3 regions of the Aliamphritea ceti genome follow, and region 2 is predicted to be linked to each of the others. Evidence: predicted binding sites of a transcription regulator. Region 2 holds the regulator's gene; each other region holds the start of a gene.
The links. The regulator FliA, encoded in region 2, starts transcription of late flagellar genes. The targets are predictions, from matches to a motif close to CTAAAGTTNNNNNNNNNNCNGCCGATA.

Region 1 (4,567 bases), 710 kb from region 2:
TTGTCCAATAGCCATTGCAGAGAGGTTTGCTTCCGGCGTGCCGAAGGTAGGTGCCCCGGTTTTCAAATTCATCGTCGTTAAAAAATTGCCATAAACCACCGGTGATCCCGGCCTAACCAGCTGGCCTAAAGCGATTCCTACCATCGCCTCAGCGTGAGCCTGGGCAATCAATGCCGGCTGAGTGACTGGTCCCATGGCACCACCAAGAATGAATGGCGACAACACGATGCCCTGATTCGCTCTGGCGTACGCTTTCAAAGCCCCAGTCATCACATCATCGAACACCAGCGGTGAATTAACATTGATATTGCCCTGAATAACACAATGGTTTTCCATGTATTCATGGCCATATACCAACCTGGCCATTGCAATAGAGTCTTCCGCACGCTCAGCATTGGTAACGGAACCCATGAAAGGCTTGCTGGAATACCGCAGATGGGCATACACCATATCCAGGTGTCTCTTATTAACCGGAATATTCACCGGCTCACAGACAGTCCCCCCGGAATGATGCATCCAGGGGGATACATGGGAGAGTTTTATAAAATTTTCAAAATCATGAAGTGTGGCATAGCGGCGGCCATTATCCAGATCGGTCACAAAAGGCGAGCCGTAAGCCGGTGTCAGTACCACTGAATTACCGCCAATGCTGATTTCATAACCCGGTTCCCGGCCGTACATCTGAAACTGCTGTGGCGCGGTTTTACAAAGCTCTCGCGCTAAACCCTGCGGAAACTTTACCCGTTCCCCATCAACAACCGCCCCGGCAGCGGCAAAGAGCGCCAGCGCTTCTGCATCGTCTTTAAAAACGATACCGATAGTTTCTAAAATCCAGTCTGCCTGAGCTTCCAGTGCATCTAACGCTGCATCATCCAGAAGGTTATAAATCGGAACTTCACGTTCAATGGCACGGGCTTTTTTCGGGCCGTTATTTTGTAATGCACGATTACGCTGTTTAATACTTCCCTGACGTCGATTACGGCGCCCTCTTTCTGATGCAGGTACCGCTCCTGTCGAACTCATTTCAGACTGACTCATACCCTTTCCTCTAAATCAGCAAGCAAAGTAAAAACACCTTGCTTCATTAAGTTAAGTCGGTAATAACCCTGCACTTCAGCACACATCCACGTCGTAAAAAGTGCAGTACTTGAAAGCTCAGTACTTGAAAGCTCAGCAGTAATCAGTTTCTGATCTTTCCTGACGTTCATTTCCCCTGATTTCTTATCCCACCTGAATTGGCTAACACCACATTCAGACTCGGCAGGTAACTGGCACATCTGACGGTCGAATCCCAGGTTAAATACTGCGCCTTGTTCAGAACGATACTTCATCCCCTGCATCATCACTCCCCCCTGTCAGCTGACTGATAACCAAACTAAAACAATGAACAATAAAATTAATCCAAATTTCAAAAACAGCTTTATAACGCAGCGTTTTTTGCTGTAATTTAAGGTATCACCGCTAAACTAAACCGCACAATGCAAAAGATTTGCTCAAACTGTTCAAATAATTTAAACCTAAATATTCATAAATGAGTGGCTAATATGCGTTTTCGACACTACGACAGTTTGCGATTATTTGACGTTGTGGCCCGCCACCTGAGCTTCACACAGGCAGCAGAAGAATTGCACCTGACTAAGGGCGCTGTCAGTTATCAGATATCCCGACTGGAAGAAGCGCTGGGATTCAGTCTGTTTATCCGTAAACACAAAGGCATATTGCTTACGCCTAAAGGCAAGCAACTCTGGCACGCATCTCAAACCGCATTTCATGACCTGGAAAACCTCATTACCCAGCTAAGAGAAGATGACACCAGTCGAATTACTGTGGGTATGTCGACCTACTTCGCATCCCGCTGGCTATCTCCCCGTCTCATGAATTTCATGGCGGAATACCCCAATATCAGCCTGCGTTTACAACCAATGATCGATCTCGCAGATTTCCATACCGAAAATATCGACATGGCTATTCGCTGGGGTAAAGGCAGTTGGCCCGGTATGAATGTAGAGCTGTTACTGCAGGCACCGGTGCGCCCAGCCACCAGCAAAAATACTGTGGCTAAGCTGGCCGGACAGCCTGCCCATGAATGGATTAACAAACTGACACTGCTACATGACCGTGAAAACAGTCCAGCCTGGCAGGAATGGCATCAGCGCGCAGATGAGCCTTACCATGCGAAAAAAGGCGGTCTGGTTATTCAGGACCCGAATGTCAGAGTACAGGCGATGATTGATGGTCAGGGCGTCGCCCTATATGACGACCTTATAGCTGCTGAATTAAACAGCGGGCAGTTAAACTGGTTATCAGACATAAGCATGCCGGAGTACGGCTATTTTCTGGTGTATCCGGCCAACGCGCTGAACAATCCGGCGTTGCAGGCATTTCGTGACTGGATAATTGATTCTGCTGAAATGGCGAACTAAATAGATTGATCAGTTACCCCAATCAGACAGACAAAAAAATCCCCGCTGCTTAAGGCGGGGATTTTTATGATCTCATCTCGATTAGGCATAAACGTTTATGTTTTGCCCTAAAGAAGGAGACGAAAGGTCCACTGGCGCAACAGCAGTGGCGTTAATCAGATCTAATGCCATCTGACCTTCATCTTCAATTTGCTTAATCGCTTTTGCTGTCATTTCAACACCGACTTCAGACTTAATACTCTGTTGCTGATGTGCAGATATTGAAGCTGCAGAGAGTTCCATTTATATATCCTCTACTGAATAACCATACTTCAATGTTAACGGCAGGCAGGGCTGCTACTTTACCTTCATAACTAACGACGTGAATGAAAAGAATTCATCTTGCGATTATATCGCTGAACAACTCTTATATTGCTCGCTATACATAACCATACGGCGTTCAACTTTAGAAGCGACACCCAATAACCAGAGTTTCTGATTATAAGTGCCACGCCGGTAGCCACTGCGCCCTTCGTGATACGCCAGATATTGTCCGTAAGCATCACTGCGTGACACCCCCGTCAGACGCTCAGTATCACGGGTATACCAACCGACAAAATCGATTGCGTCAGTAAAGTTATCCCGACGGGCCTGGGGATTATCAGTACGCTGCTTATAGTCACCCCAGACACCATCCAGTGCCTGTGCATAACCAAATGCACTGGATTGCCGGGTATAAGGAAAGACGCCTAAAAACCATTTATAGCCAGGACGGGCATCAGCAACAAATTTAGACTCCTGATGCATAATTGCCATCATTACCGGTATAGGTGTTCCCCAACGGCTGTGGCTTTGTTGTACCGCAGTATACCAACCATCACGGGCATCCAGAATTGAGCAGATATTATCCAGATTTATCGGCCGAAGAAATGCAAACCCGGCATATACAACCAGCACACACAGCAAACATACTGCGCTCATCCAGCTAAGTAATGACACTTCTCCCAGACCACGCTGCAAAGCCCTGCCACGCAATATCGCGCAACCTTGCTGCAATGAAAGCATTGATCTGACCGGGCCTGACCGTCTAAACAACATCACTCCAACTCTTTGCCTTTAAATATTGAATACGCATCTAAAATTAAGGGCCACATATAGCAGCCACTCAACAACAGAGCAAACTGATCGCCAGCGATACTGATCTATCGCAAGGCCCTGATCAATTCGTACAACAAAATTCTTTTAACGACGCCGGCCACGACGTTTGTTCGCCGGCTTTCCCCTGAGTCCCAGCGCTTCTGCACGAGCCTCTTTTTTAGACATTGGGCGACGCTTCTTTTCAGTCGCGGGCTTATCCAGATCCGGTTCAAATCCCGGATACCATTCCTGGTTAAGCTTCTCATCCAAAAGGGTTTCGATTGGCTCCAGCAAATACAGTTCCTCACTACTCACTAAAGTAACCGCCAAACCTTCTTTGCCAGCCCGGCCGGTACGACCAACGCGATGAATATAATCCTCTGCATTATATGGCAGCTGATAGTTGATCACGTAGTTAAGGCTATCAATATCCAGGCCTCTGGCAGCAACATCTGTGGCTACCAGCACCCTAATCTCACCGGCACGGAATGCCTCTAGCTCACGTTCCCGTGCTCCCTGTGACTTATCACCATGAACAGCTTTAGTGTTTAAGCCATCCTGGGTCAGCTCTTTGGCGAGAAAATCTGCGCTCTGCTTAGTACGCGTAAAAACCAGCACCTGCTGCCAGTTATTACTGCCAATCAGATATGACAACAGCGGATGCTTTTTATCCGCATCAACTTCGTAAACTTTTTGCTCGACGCCTTCAGCGGCACTGTTACGGGTATCTACCTGCAGAATTTCCGGATCATTCAGTAAGGTTTTACTGAGTTTAAAAATGGCGTCATCAAAGGTGGCAGAAAACAGCAAGGTCTGACGCTGTTGCGGCAGTTTCTTCAGCAACTGATTAATCTCACCAATGAAGCCCATATCCAACATCCGGTCAGCTTCGTCGAATACCAGACTCTCAACCCGGCTCAAGTCCACAGCACCTTTAAAAATAAGATCCAGTAAACGTCCAGGCGTTGCCACCAACAAATCTACACCATCCTGTAAGGCAGCAATCTGCACATTCAGACTGGCACCGC
Region 2 (4,567 bases):
TGCAGCGCCGGGTAGAGAATCGCCTGGAAAAGCTTGGTATAGGTCCTCACTTGCGGCGACAGCTAATTAAGCTGGATGGTACTGCAAGTCTGGATGATAGTTGGCGAGATACCTTAGCTAAGCTGAGTGATTCTATTCCTGTTATCGGTGGTGATTTTGTCGAACGTGGCGGGATGATTGCTTTTGTAGGTCCGACGGGTGTAGGTAAAACAACGACTATCGGCAAGTTAGCAGCGCGTTATGTTTTGAAGCATGGCAGTTCAAGTGTCGCGCTTGTTACCACAGATTCTTATCGTATTGCTGCACATGAGCAGTTGTTAACTTTTGGCCGGATTTTAGATATTCCAGTGCGGGTTGTAGATGAAAATCATAGCCTGGATGAAGTTTTATTGTCGTTACGTAATAAGCGACTGGTGTTGATTGATACTGCTGGTATGAGTGCGCATGAGCCGCATACGCAAGCTCAACTGGATATGTTACAAAGTGTTAGCGTCCGAATGAAAAAATTATTGGTGCTTTCATGCTCAAGTCAGCGGCATGTTATTGAAAATGCCTATGAAACTTACAGCCGTATGGGGCTTAATGGTTGTATTCTCAGTAAGTTAGACGAGTCCGGGAATCTTGGTGAGGCCATTGAACTGATTGTGGATAACGGCTTGCCTGTCACTTATGTGACCGATGGACAGCGGGTTCCGGACGATTTAGAAGTTGCTCATAAGCGTGATTTGGTGAGCCGTGCGGTGGTTACTGCACAGCGTGTATCACGCAATCAACGCATGGCTCAGGATCGTCGTCAGGATAAACTTTCACAAAATGGGCAGTGGGTTGATTGATGGGATATCAGATAGGAAGACATAATGACTAGTCCGCACCCCGTGAAAGTTGTTGCTGTTACCGGTGGTAAGGGCGGCGTTGGTAAGACGAACGTATCTGTAAACCTGAGTCTTGCATTAGGTGAGATAGGTCGAAGGGTCGTGCTTATGGATGCCGATTTAGGGTTGGCAAACGTTGACGTTCTGCTTGGAGTTAAGGCAACACAAAATATTACTGATGTGTTAGCGGGAGACTGTTCCTTACGCGATCTGTTGATTGAAGTGGATAAAAACGTCCATATTGTGCCAGCAGCTTCCGGTACGCAGGCCATGACAACCCTGAGTGCGCATGAACATTCTGAACTGATTCACTCGTTTAGCGATATCGAAGATGATCTGGATGTGCTGATAATCGATACTGCAGCGGGTATTTCCGATACGGTAGTAAGTTTCGTCAAAGCTGCCCAGGAAGTGGTTGTCGTCGTTTGTGATGAGCCGACATCGATAACTGATGCTTATGCACTCATGAAGCTGTTGAATCGGGACTATCAGGTGAGTCGATTTAGAGTACTTGCCAATATGGTACGTTCTGAGCAGGAAGGCAGGAATATATATAGTAAGCTGTTAACCGTTTCGGAAAGGTTTCTGGATGTGACGCTTCAATACCTGGGATCAATCCCTTATGATGAGTCGGTCCGCAAGGGTGTTCAACAGCAACGTGCTGTTTTAAAAGCGTTTCCTAAGAGCAAAGCCTCGTTAGCATATAAGCTGCTGGCGGCAAAAGTAGATGAGTGGGGAGTGTCTTCATCACCCCGTGGTCATCTGGAGTTTTTTGTTGAGCGATTGGTTAAAGGGGCTAATCAACGCTGACAAGTCAGAAGAGCGAATATGTATAACCAGTTACAGTTTAAGTCAGGTCAAGAGCTGATTGAGCAATATGCGCCGTTAGTAAAACGTATCGCGCATCATTTGCTGGCGCGCTTGCCTGCAAATGTTGTGCTGGATGATTTAGTTCAGGCAGGCATGGTGGGTTTGCTTGAAGCCGGCAAAAAATATGACCCTTCTAAAGGCGCAAGTTTTGAAACTTATGCCGGCATCCGGATTCGCGGCTCAATTATTGATGAGGTGCGTAGGGGAGATTGGACTCCCCGTTCTGTGCACCGCAATGGGCGCCGAGTTTCCGAAGCAATTCAGGCAATTGAATCCCGTACTGGTAGAGATGCCCAAGATGGGGATGTTGCTGCCGAATTAAATATCACTGTCACTGAATATCACGCATTATTAAAAGATTCCGCGGAGAGCCGGTTGTTCAGTTTTGAAAAACTGATTGAGCCGCAGGAAGACGGTCCTGGCGAAAACATCGCCGCAGAGAATTTAAGTCCTGAAGAAGAGCATGAAGAATTTGGTTTTATTCAGGCGATTGCGACAGCAATTGAAGGATTGCCGGAGCGAGAAAAATTAGTGTTGTCGTTGTATTACGACGAAGAAATGAATTTAAAAGAAATTGGTCAGATCCTGGGTGTCAGTGAATCCAGAGTTAGCCAGATTCATAGTCAGGCAGCGTTACGCTTGCGTAGTCGATTAAGAGACTGGCAATAGCTGGCAGTCTGTGGGTAAGACAACGCTGGCTAACTGCAGTCAGTCAGATAGTTTTCCTGATGGAGGGATAGTCTTGAAGAAAGACATAAAAATACTTGTAGTAGATGACTTCTCTACTATGAGACGCATCATTAAAAATCTGCTCCGTGATCTGGGGTTTACTAACATAGTTGAGGCCGATGACGGCAAGACTGCTTTGCCGATTTTGCAAAGCGGTAGCATTGAGTTTTTGGTAACCGACTGGAATATGCCAATTATGACCGGTATCGACTTGCTTAAGACGGTCCGGGCTGATCCGAATCTGAAGCATATTCCGGTATTGATGGTTACAGCGGAAGCTAAGCGTGATCAGATTGTTGAGGCGGCTCAGGCAGGTGTAAATGGCTATGTAATTAAGCCGTTTACTGCAGCTGTGCTGAAAGAAAAAATCGATAAGATTTTTGAACGACTAGGCTAGGTGGGCTGCTATGTCTGAGACGGAAGATAATAAAGGCGCAGGTGGCTTTGAGCTTGAGCTGAAGCAGGATGCTGACAAATTAGTAGAGCATTTGGCTAATGGTGATGTTGGCGCAGCAATGACGCTGATCCATGATCTGAATGAGAAGCGCCATCAAGCGTTGTATCACGAAGTAGGCACTCTTACTCGTTCTTTGCACAATGCAATTGTCAGTTTCTCTGATGATGTCAGCAGTAGTGCAATGTTGCAGGATTCTAAAGAGCACATTGCTTCAATATCTGATGCAAGTGATCGCTTGTCTTATGTTATTGAACTCACTGAGAGTAACGCGCATAAGACTATCGATAGCGTAGATATCTCTTTGACTCTGGTGTCGGAGCTTGAAGAAGGCTTTAATCGTCGCCAGCGTTTACTGGATGAGTTCGATAAAGTTCAGCAAGAAAAGCCAGAGTTAGAAGGCCTGTATAAGCTTGCCTGTCAGCATGCATGTGATAATTCAGATGCGCTGGTTGAATTGAAAGAACGGCTGACGAATATTTTATTGGCGCAAGAGTATCAGGATATAACTGGTCAGCTGATAAAGCGTGTAATTCAGTTGGTAACAGATATTGAATCTCAGTTGGTTAATTTGATGGAAGTTGCTTCCAGAGTTAATCGTCTGAATGGTTTTGATGGAATGACGGCCGAAGCAGAAGCATTGGCGAAAGAAAAGAAAGTAATGGCTGAAGGCCCACAATTGGCAGCAAAAGATAAGAGTGAAGTTGCTTCCAGCCAGGATGATGTGGATGACCTCCTTTCCAGTTTAGGTTTTTAACAGGGGTAGGCAATGGCTTTAAATGTTGATCAGGAAATACTGGAAGATTTTTTGGTAGAAGCGGGAGAAATCCTTGAACTTCTGTCTGAGCAGTTAGTTGATCTCGAGCAAAATCCAAAAGACCGGGAGTTGTTAAATGCAATCTTCCGTGGTTTCCATACCGTTAAGGGTGGTGCGGGTTTCTTACAGCTTGAGCCAATGGTTGACTGCTGCCACAGTGCAGAAAATCTTTTCGACATGCTGCGTAATGATGATTTACAAGTATCTGCAGCCTTGATGGACGTTGTATTACAGGCCCTCGACACTGTAAATGCAATGTTTGAAGATGTTCGCGGCGGAGAGAATCCAGAACCTGCACCTGCTGAACTTATCGCCAAGCTGGATGCCCTGGCTGCCGGTCAGGCAATTGCGGATGTCGCACCTGCTCCTGCCGCGGCTGAGCCCGCTGCTGATTTGGGTGCACAGTTCAGTCAAATGGTTTCAGGAATTTCTGCTGCCGAAGAAGCTCCGGTGTCTGCAGGGTCAGATTTGATTACTGAAGATGAGTTTGAATCGTTACTGGATGATCTTCATGGCAGTGGTGCGCCAGGTGTTGTGCCTGCAGTCAGTGCGAAAAATGATCTAATTACAGAAGATGAATTTGATTCATTGATGGACGAACTGCATGGGCCGAATGGTGTGCCAGGTGCTGATCCTGCAACGCCTAAGACGAGTTCAATGGCTGATTCCGAGTTTGATCAACTGCTAGACCAAGCTGTGCAGCAGGCGACGAAAGCACCTGCTCCGGCAGCAGAGCCCGTAAAGGCGACAACACCGGCATCTGCCAGAACTGCTCAGGATGATTTGATTACTGAACGAGAGTTTGAAAATCTGCTGGATGATCTT
Region 3 (4,567 bases), 630 kb from region 2:
CAATTGCACGGTGTGCGCGCAGCATGATAGTGCCGCCCGGTGTTTCGTAACAACCGCGGGACTTCATACCAACGAAACGGTTTTCAACAATATCCAGACGGCCAATACCGTGCTCACCACCAACCTTATTCAGGTAAGTCAGAACAGTTGCCGGAGACATTGCTTCACCGTCGATTGCAACGATGTCACCCTTTTCGTAAGTCAGTTCCATGTACTGTGCTTCATCCGGAGCTTCTTCCGGAGATACAGACCAGCGCCACATATCCGTTTCAGCTTCAGCCCACGGATCTTCCAGGATGTCACCTTCGTAAGAAATGTGCAGCAGGTTAGCATCCATAGAATATGGAGACTTCTTCTTCTTGTTGGAGAAGTCCACTGGAATATCGTGTTCTTCACAGTACTGCATCAGCGTTTCACGGGATGTCAGATCCCATTCACGCCATGGAGCAATTACTTCAACGCCAGGCTTAAGTGCATAAGCACCCATTTCAAAACGAACCTGATCATTGCCCTTACCAGTCGCGCCGTGAGAAATAGCATCAGCACCGGTTGAGTTAGCAATTTCAATCAGACGCTTCGCAATCAGCGGACGTGCGATTGACGTACCCAGCAGGTACTCACCTTCATAAATGGTGTTAGCACGGAACATTGGGAAAACGAAATCACGTACAAACTCTTCGCGAAGATCTTCGATGTAAATTTCTTTTACACCCAGGGCTTCGGCTTTCGCACGCGCAGGTTCAACTTCTTCACCCTGGCCCAGATCCGCCGTGAATGTCACGACTTCACAGTTGTAAGTTTCCTGCAACCAACGAACGATTACAGATGTATCAAGGCCGCCGGAGTAGGCCAGCACAACCTTTTTAATGTCGGACATAAAAGAACTCCACACGAAAATCCACCACCGGGCAGACAACCCGATGTATTACCTGAAAAAGGAAAGGGCGAAATTATAGCATGAATACAGAGCAGGAACAGAGACAGTAAGGATAATTCCCCACTATCTCCAAGGCCAATAGAGTTTTTGTATACCCTATAGAAAAGCTTACGGCTGATTACGGTCCAGACGAATCGTTACCCGACGGCTACGGTCACGGGTCGCTTTATTATTGGTCTGGTCCACAGGATAACGCTCACCATGATAACGGGTAATAATGACATCCGGATTAACACCCTTAGTCTTCAGATATGCCGTGACTTCATCAGCACGCTTCTTAGATAAATCCCGGTTGGCCAGACGTCGACCCTGAGTATCAGAGTGGCCATCCACATACACAGAACTAACCGCTTCATCATTGTTTACATAGATAGCAATCAGATCGAGACGCGCCTTAGTAGCATCAGACAAACGCCAGGTTGCGGAAGGAAATAACACAGCAGTCCGGGCAATCTGGCGATAATTCACTGGCAACAAGCCTGCAACACAACCTGAATAGCTTTCAAAGGCTGGCTGAAAATTCGCAGCAGACAATCCCACCCGAACATTATCGCCGGTACCCAACCAGTTACGTGCTTTAAACGTCGGCATCATGCCTTTATATAAAGCGGCAATCATATTCTGAGCTTTTGGGCTCACAACCTCAATTTCACCACTGAACTGATTAAACTCCACTTCCCCTATACGCTTAGGTGCAGTACCTGGCTGCCAGGGAGAGGCCTCAGCTAACAGCATGGCCTTACCTTTCATGCCATGCCCTGGAAGCGGCTTAAGTACAAAACGGATCTGCTCTCCGGCCTGATGATCAAAAATGGCTTCACCGAACAAAGGAATTTTTTGCGACAAACGGCAGTTAAACTTTGAGGATTCGAGATCCCAGCGAGACTGATCGATAGACGCAACAAAACTGGCCGCCCACGCAGGCAACGCCAATAAAGTAATCAATAATCCCAGAACAATTCGCATAAACAGATCAAATCCTTGCAGATACTTAACCAACATCTCAAATATCGACTGTTAGAGGTAAAACTTTACCGTCCTAACTGGGATATTTAAGCATTCGTCAGTGTCTATCCATTTTAACAGCAATATGCTGCAAATACTTCCGTAGCAATGACAACTGCCAGCCAAGATTATACACTGGCGTCATACTCAACTGCAGGCTGAAGAGACAGCCTTTAAGGATCTCATTTGACTAAACATAACAGTGCCTATCAGCATCCGATGTCGACCCGCTTCCGTGGCTACCTGCCAGTCGTCGTTGACGTTGAAACTGCCGGGTTCAATGCTCAGACAGATGCACTTCTGGAAATTGCCGCCGTCACTCTGACGATGGACGATGACGGCAACCTGCTGATTGACCAAAGCTATTCCTTTAACGTTAATCCGTTTGAAGGCGCCAACCTGGAAAAATCCGCGCTGGAATTTACTGGCATCGACCCGTACAACCCATTACGCGGTGCCATCGACGAACAGGAAGCTCTGGAAAAGATTTTCAAATCTATTCGTAAATCCGTGAAGGCCCACAACTGTAAGCGAGCTATTCTAGTTGGCCATAACGCGGCATTTGATCACAGCTTTGTAACCGCTGCTTCCGACCGTTGTGACATGAAACGTAATCCGTTTCACCCATTCTCAACTTTTGATACTGCTACCCTTGCAGGCCTGGCTTTCGGACATACTGTGCTGGCCAAAGCCTGCGACATCGCAGATATAGACTTCGACGGTAAAGAAGCACACTCAGCACTATACGATACGATGAAAACAGCAGAGCTGTTTTGCACCATCGTCAATCGCTGGAAAGACCTCGGTGGCTGGAGCATGGTTCAGGATCACTACGAATAACACCTGCTCACTTAGCTTACAAAAAAGCCCTGTAACAACAGGGCTTTTTATATCAGGATGTCTGAACCTCAGCTCGCCCCGCTTCTATCCAGCGCATCATCACCAGCCCCACAGCAGCACATACAGCAAAACCAGCCACCAAAGGAATCACCGTCCCGTTAAACAGCCCACCAATAAATACGCCTATTATTGCGGATAACAGTGTTGAAACAGCGCCTACCACCGCTGCTCCCATACCGGCATATTGCCCCAGACCTTCCATTGCCAAAGCATTCAGATTACTGAACAACATACCAATACAGGCAAACGCCAAAATAAAATACAGGGTTAACAGCCAGAGCGGCGGTAATCCTTGCCAATAGCTGCTGGCAACTACACACAGCGTAGAGCTAATCATTAAGATAAGCAGAGCCCGCCAAGTGAGATGTTGCATACCTAAACGCATCACCAGCCGGCCATTAAGATAAGAAGAAAAACCAATCGCAAACGCAAGCAATGCAAAATAAAGCGGAAACAATTCCCCTAGCCCATACAGCTGTTGAAACACCTGAGCGGACGAACTCAGATAGGCAACAAACGCCCCAGAGACGATACCCGCCATTACGGTATAGCCCATGGCAAAGCGATCGGTTGTAACCGTCATAAATGCTTTACTGATTGCCTTGAACGAAAACTCCGCCCTGCGTTCCTGCGGGTGCGTTTCTGGTTGACGCAAATGAAACCAAACTAAGCTAATCAACCCGATCACTAATATGGCCACAAAGATGTAACGCCAGTCAGCCACCCAAAGAATCAACTGCCCGAATACCGGTGCGATCATCGGAATAACAATAAAGATAACCATAATAAATGACATGACCCTGGCCATATCCCGCCCGGAAAACTGATCCCGGACAATTGCTACCGTCAGAATTTTCGGTGCCGCCAGACCAAAGCCTTGCAAAAACCGTCCCAGCAGCATCACATGCAAATCCTGCGCGACGATACACAGGATACCGCCAGCAATAAACAGCGCATACCCCAGGTACATCACAGGTCGGCGGCCAAAGCTGTCAGATGCAGGTCCGTAACACAGCTGCCCCACTGCCATGCCTAAAAACAAAACAGATACCACCAGCTGCACATCATTAATGTCTGCAACCTGCAGGGCATCTCCCATTAGTGCTAACGCTGGCAACATTGCATCAATCGCCAGGGCAACCAGCGACATCATCATCGCCATAAGCGTGACAAACTCAGCGAACGGCATTTGCCCCGTATAGGATTTATTCGGCACAGAAAAATTCCGGAATTAATTAGTGAAATTATTTAATAGGGCTAACTGGCTGAACTCTTTAATCAAACTCTTTAGTCAAACCATTTAGCCGGGCTATTTAGTAAAAGCAAAATGCCCGCTACAACACAGGTAAAGAACTTACCGATAAGCAAGCGCAGGACGATCAAACATCATACCCGATGAACAGGCAGAATGATCATTATAAATAGGTATGTCAGGCATGCATATTTCATATACAGCTATACAAACGCACAACAGCTGAAACTAAAATCCAGACACAAAAAAACCGCCATAAAGGCGGTTTTTTTTCAGATATTTAAATCTTACAGCTTGTCAGCGTTGTCAGACAGGTAGCTTGCAACACCTTCAGGAGAAGCAACCATACCTTCATCACCTTCGCTCCAACCAGCCGGGCAAACTTCACCGTTCTTCTGGTGGAAAGCCAGCGCATCAACCATACGCAGCATTTCGTCAACGTTACGGCCCAGTGGCAGATCGTTAACAACCTG

Region 1: a site for FliA is predicted at 2,742-2,768, ahead of OCU49_RS17480 (putative motility protein). Genes of this name have one in related genera too.
Region 3: a site for FliA is predicted at 1,946-1,972, ahead of OCU49_RS17830 (flagellar protein MotY). Genes of this name have one in related genera too.

What each region holds. Positions count from the first base shown of each region.
Region 1 is NZ_AP025282.1:3,816,076-3,820,642, forward strand. It holds gene OCU49_RS17465 (trimethylamine methyltransferase family protein) at 1-1,038, opposite strand, end outside; gene OCU49_RS17470 (hypothetical protein) at 1,035-1,343, opposite strand; gene OCU49_RS17475 (LysR substrate-binding domain-containing protein) at 1,545-2,423, shown strand; gene OCU49_RS17480 (putative motility protein) at 2,505-2,705, opposite strand; gene OCU49_RS17485 (transglycosylase SLT domain-containing protein) at 2,811-3,467, opposite strand; gene OCU49_RS17490 (DEAD/DEAH box helicase) at 3,645-4,567, opposite strand, start outside.
Region 2 is NZ_AP025282.1:4,523,275-4,527,841, reverse strand. It holds gene flhF (flagellar biosynthesis GTPase FlhF) at 1-833, shown strand, start outside; gene OCU49_RS20475 (MinD/ParA family protein) at 858-1,682, shown strand; gene OCU49_RS20470 (RNA polymerase sigma factor FliA) at 1,701-2,411, shown strand; gene cheY (chemotaxis response regulator CheY) at 2,485-2,868, shown strand; gene OCU49_RS20460 (protein phosphatase CheZ) at 2,879-3,682, shown strand; gene OCU49_RS20455 (chemotaxis protein CheA) at 3,695-4,567, shown strand, end outside.
Region 3 is NZ_AP025282.1:3,896,553-3,901,119, forward strand. It holds gene OCU49_RS17825 (argininosuccinate synthase) at 1-877, opposite strand, end outside; gene OCU49_RS17830 (flagellar protein MotY) at 1,046-1,903, opposite strand; gene rnt (ribonuclease T) at 2,162-2,782, shown strand; gene OCU49_RS17840 (multidrug effflux MFS transporter) at 2,835-4,058, opposite strand; gene OCU49_RS17845 (peroxiredoxin) at 4,382-4,567, opposite strand, start outside.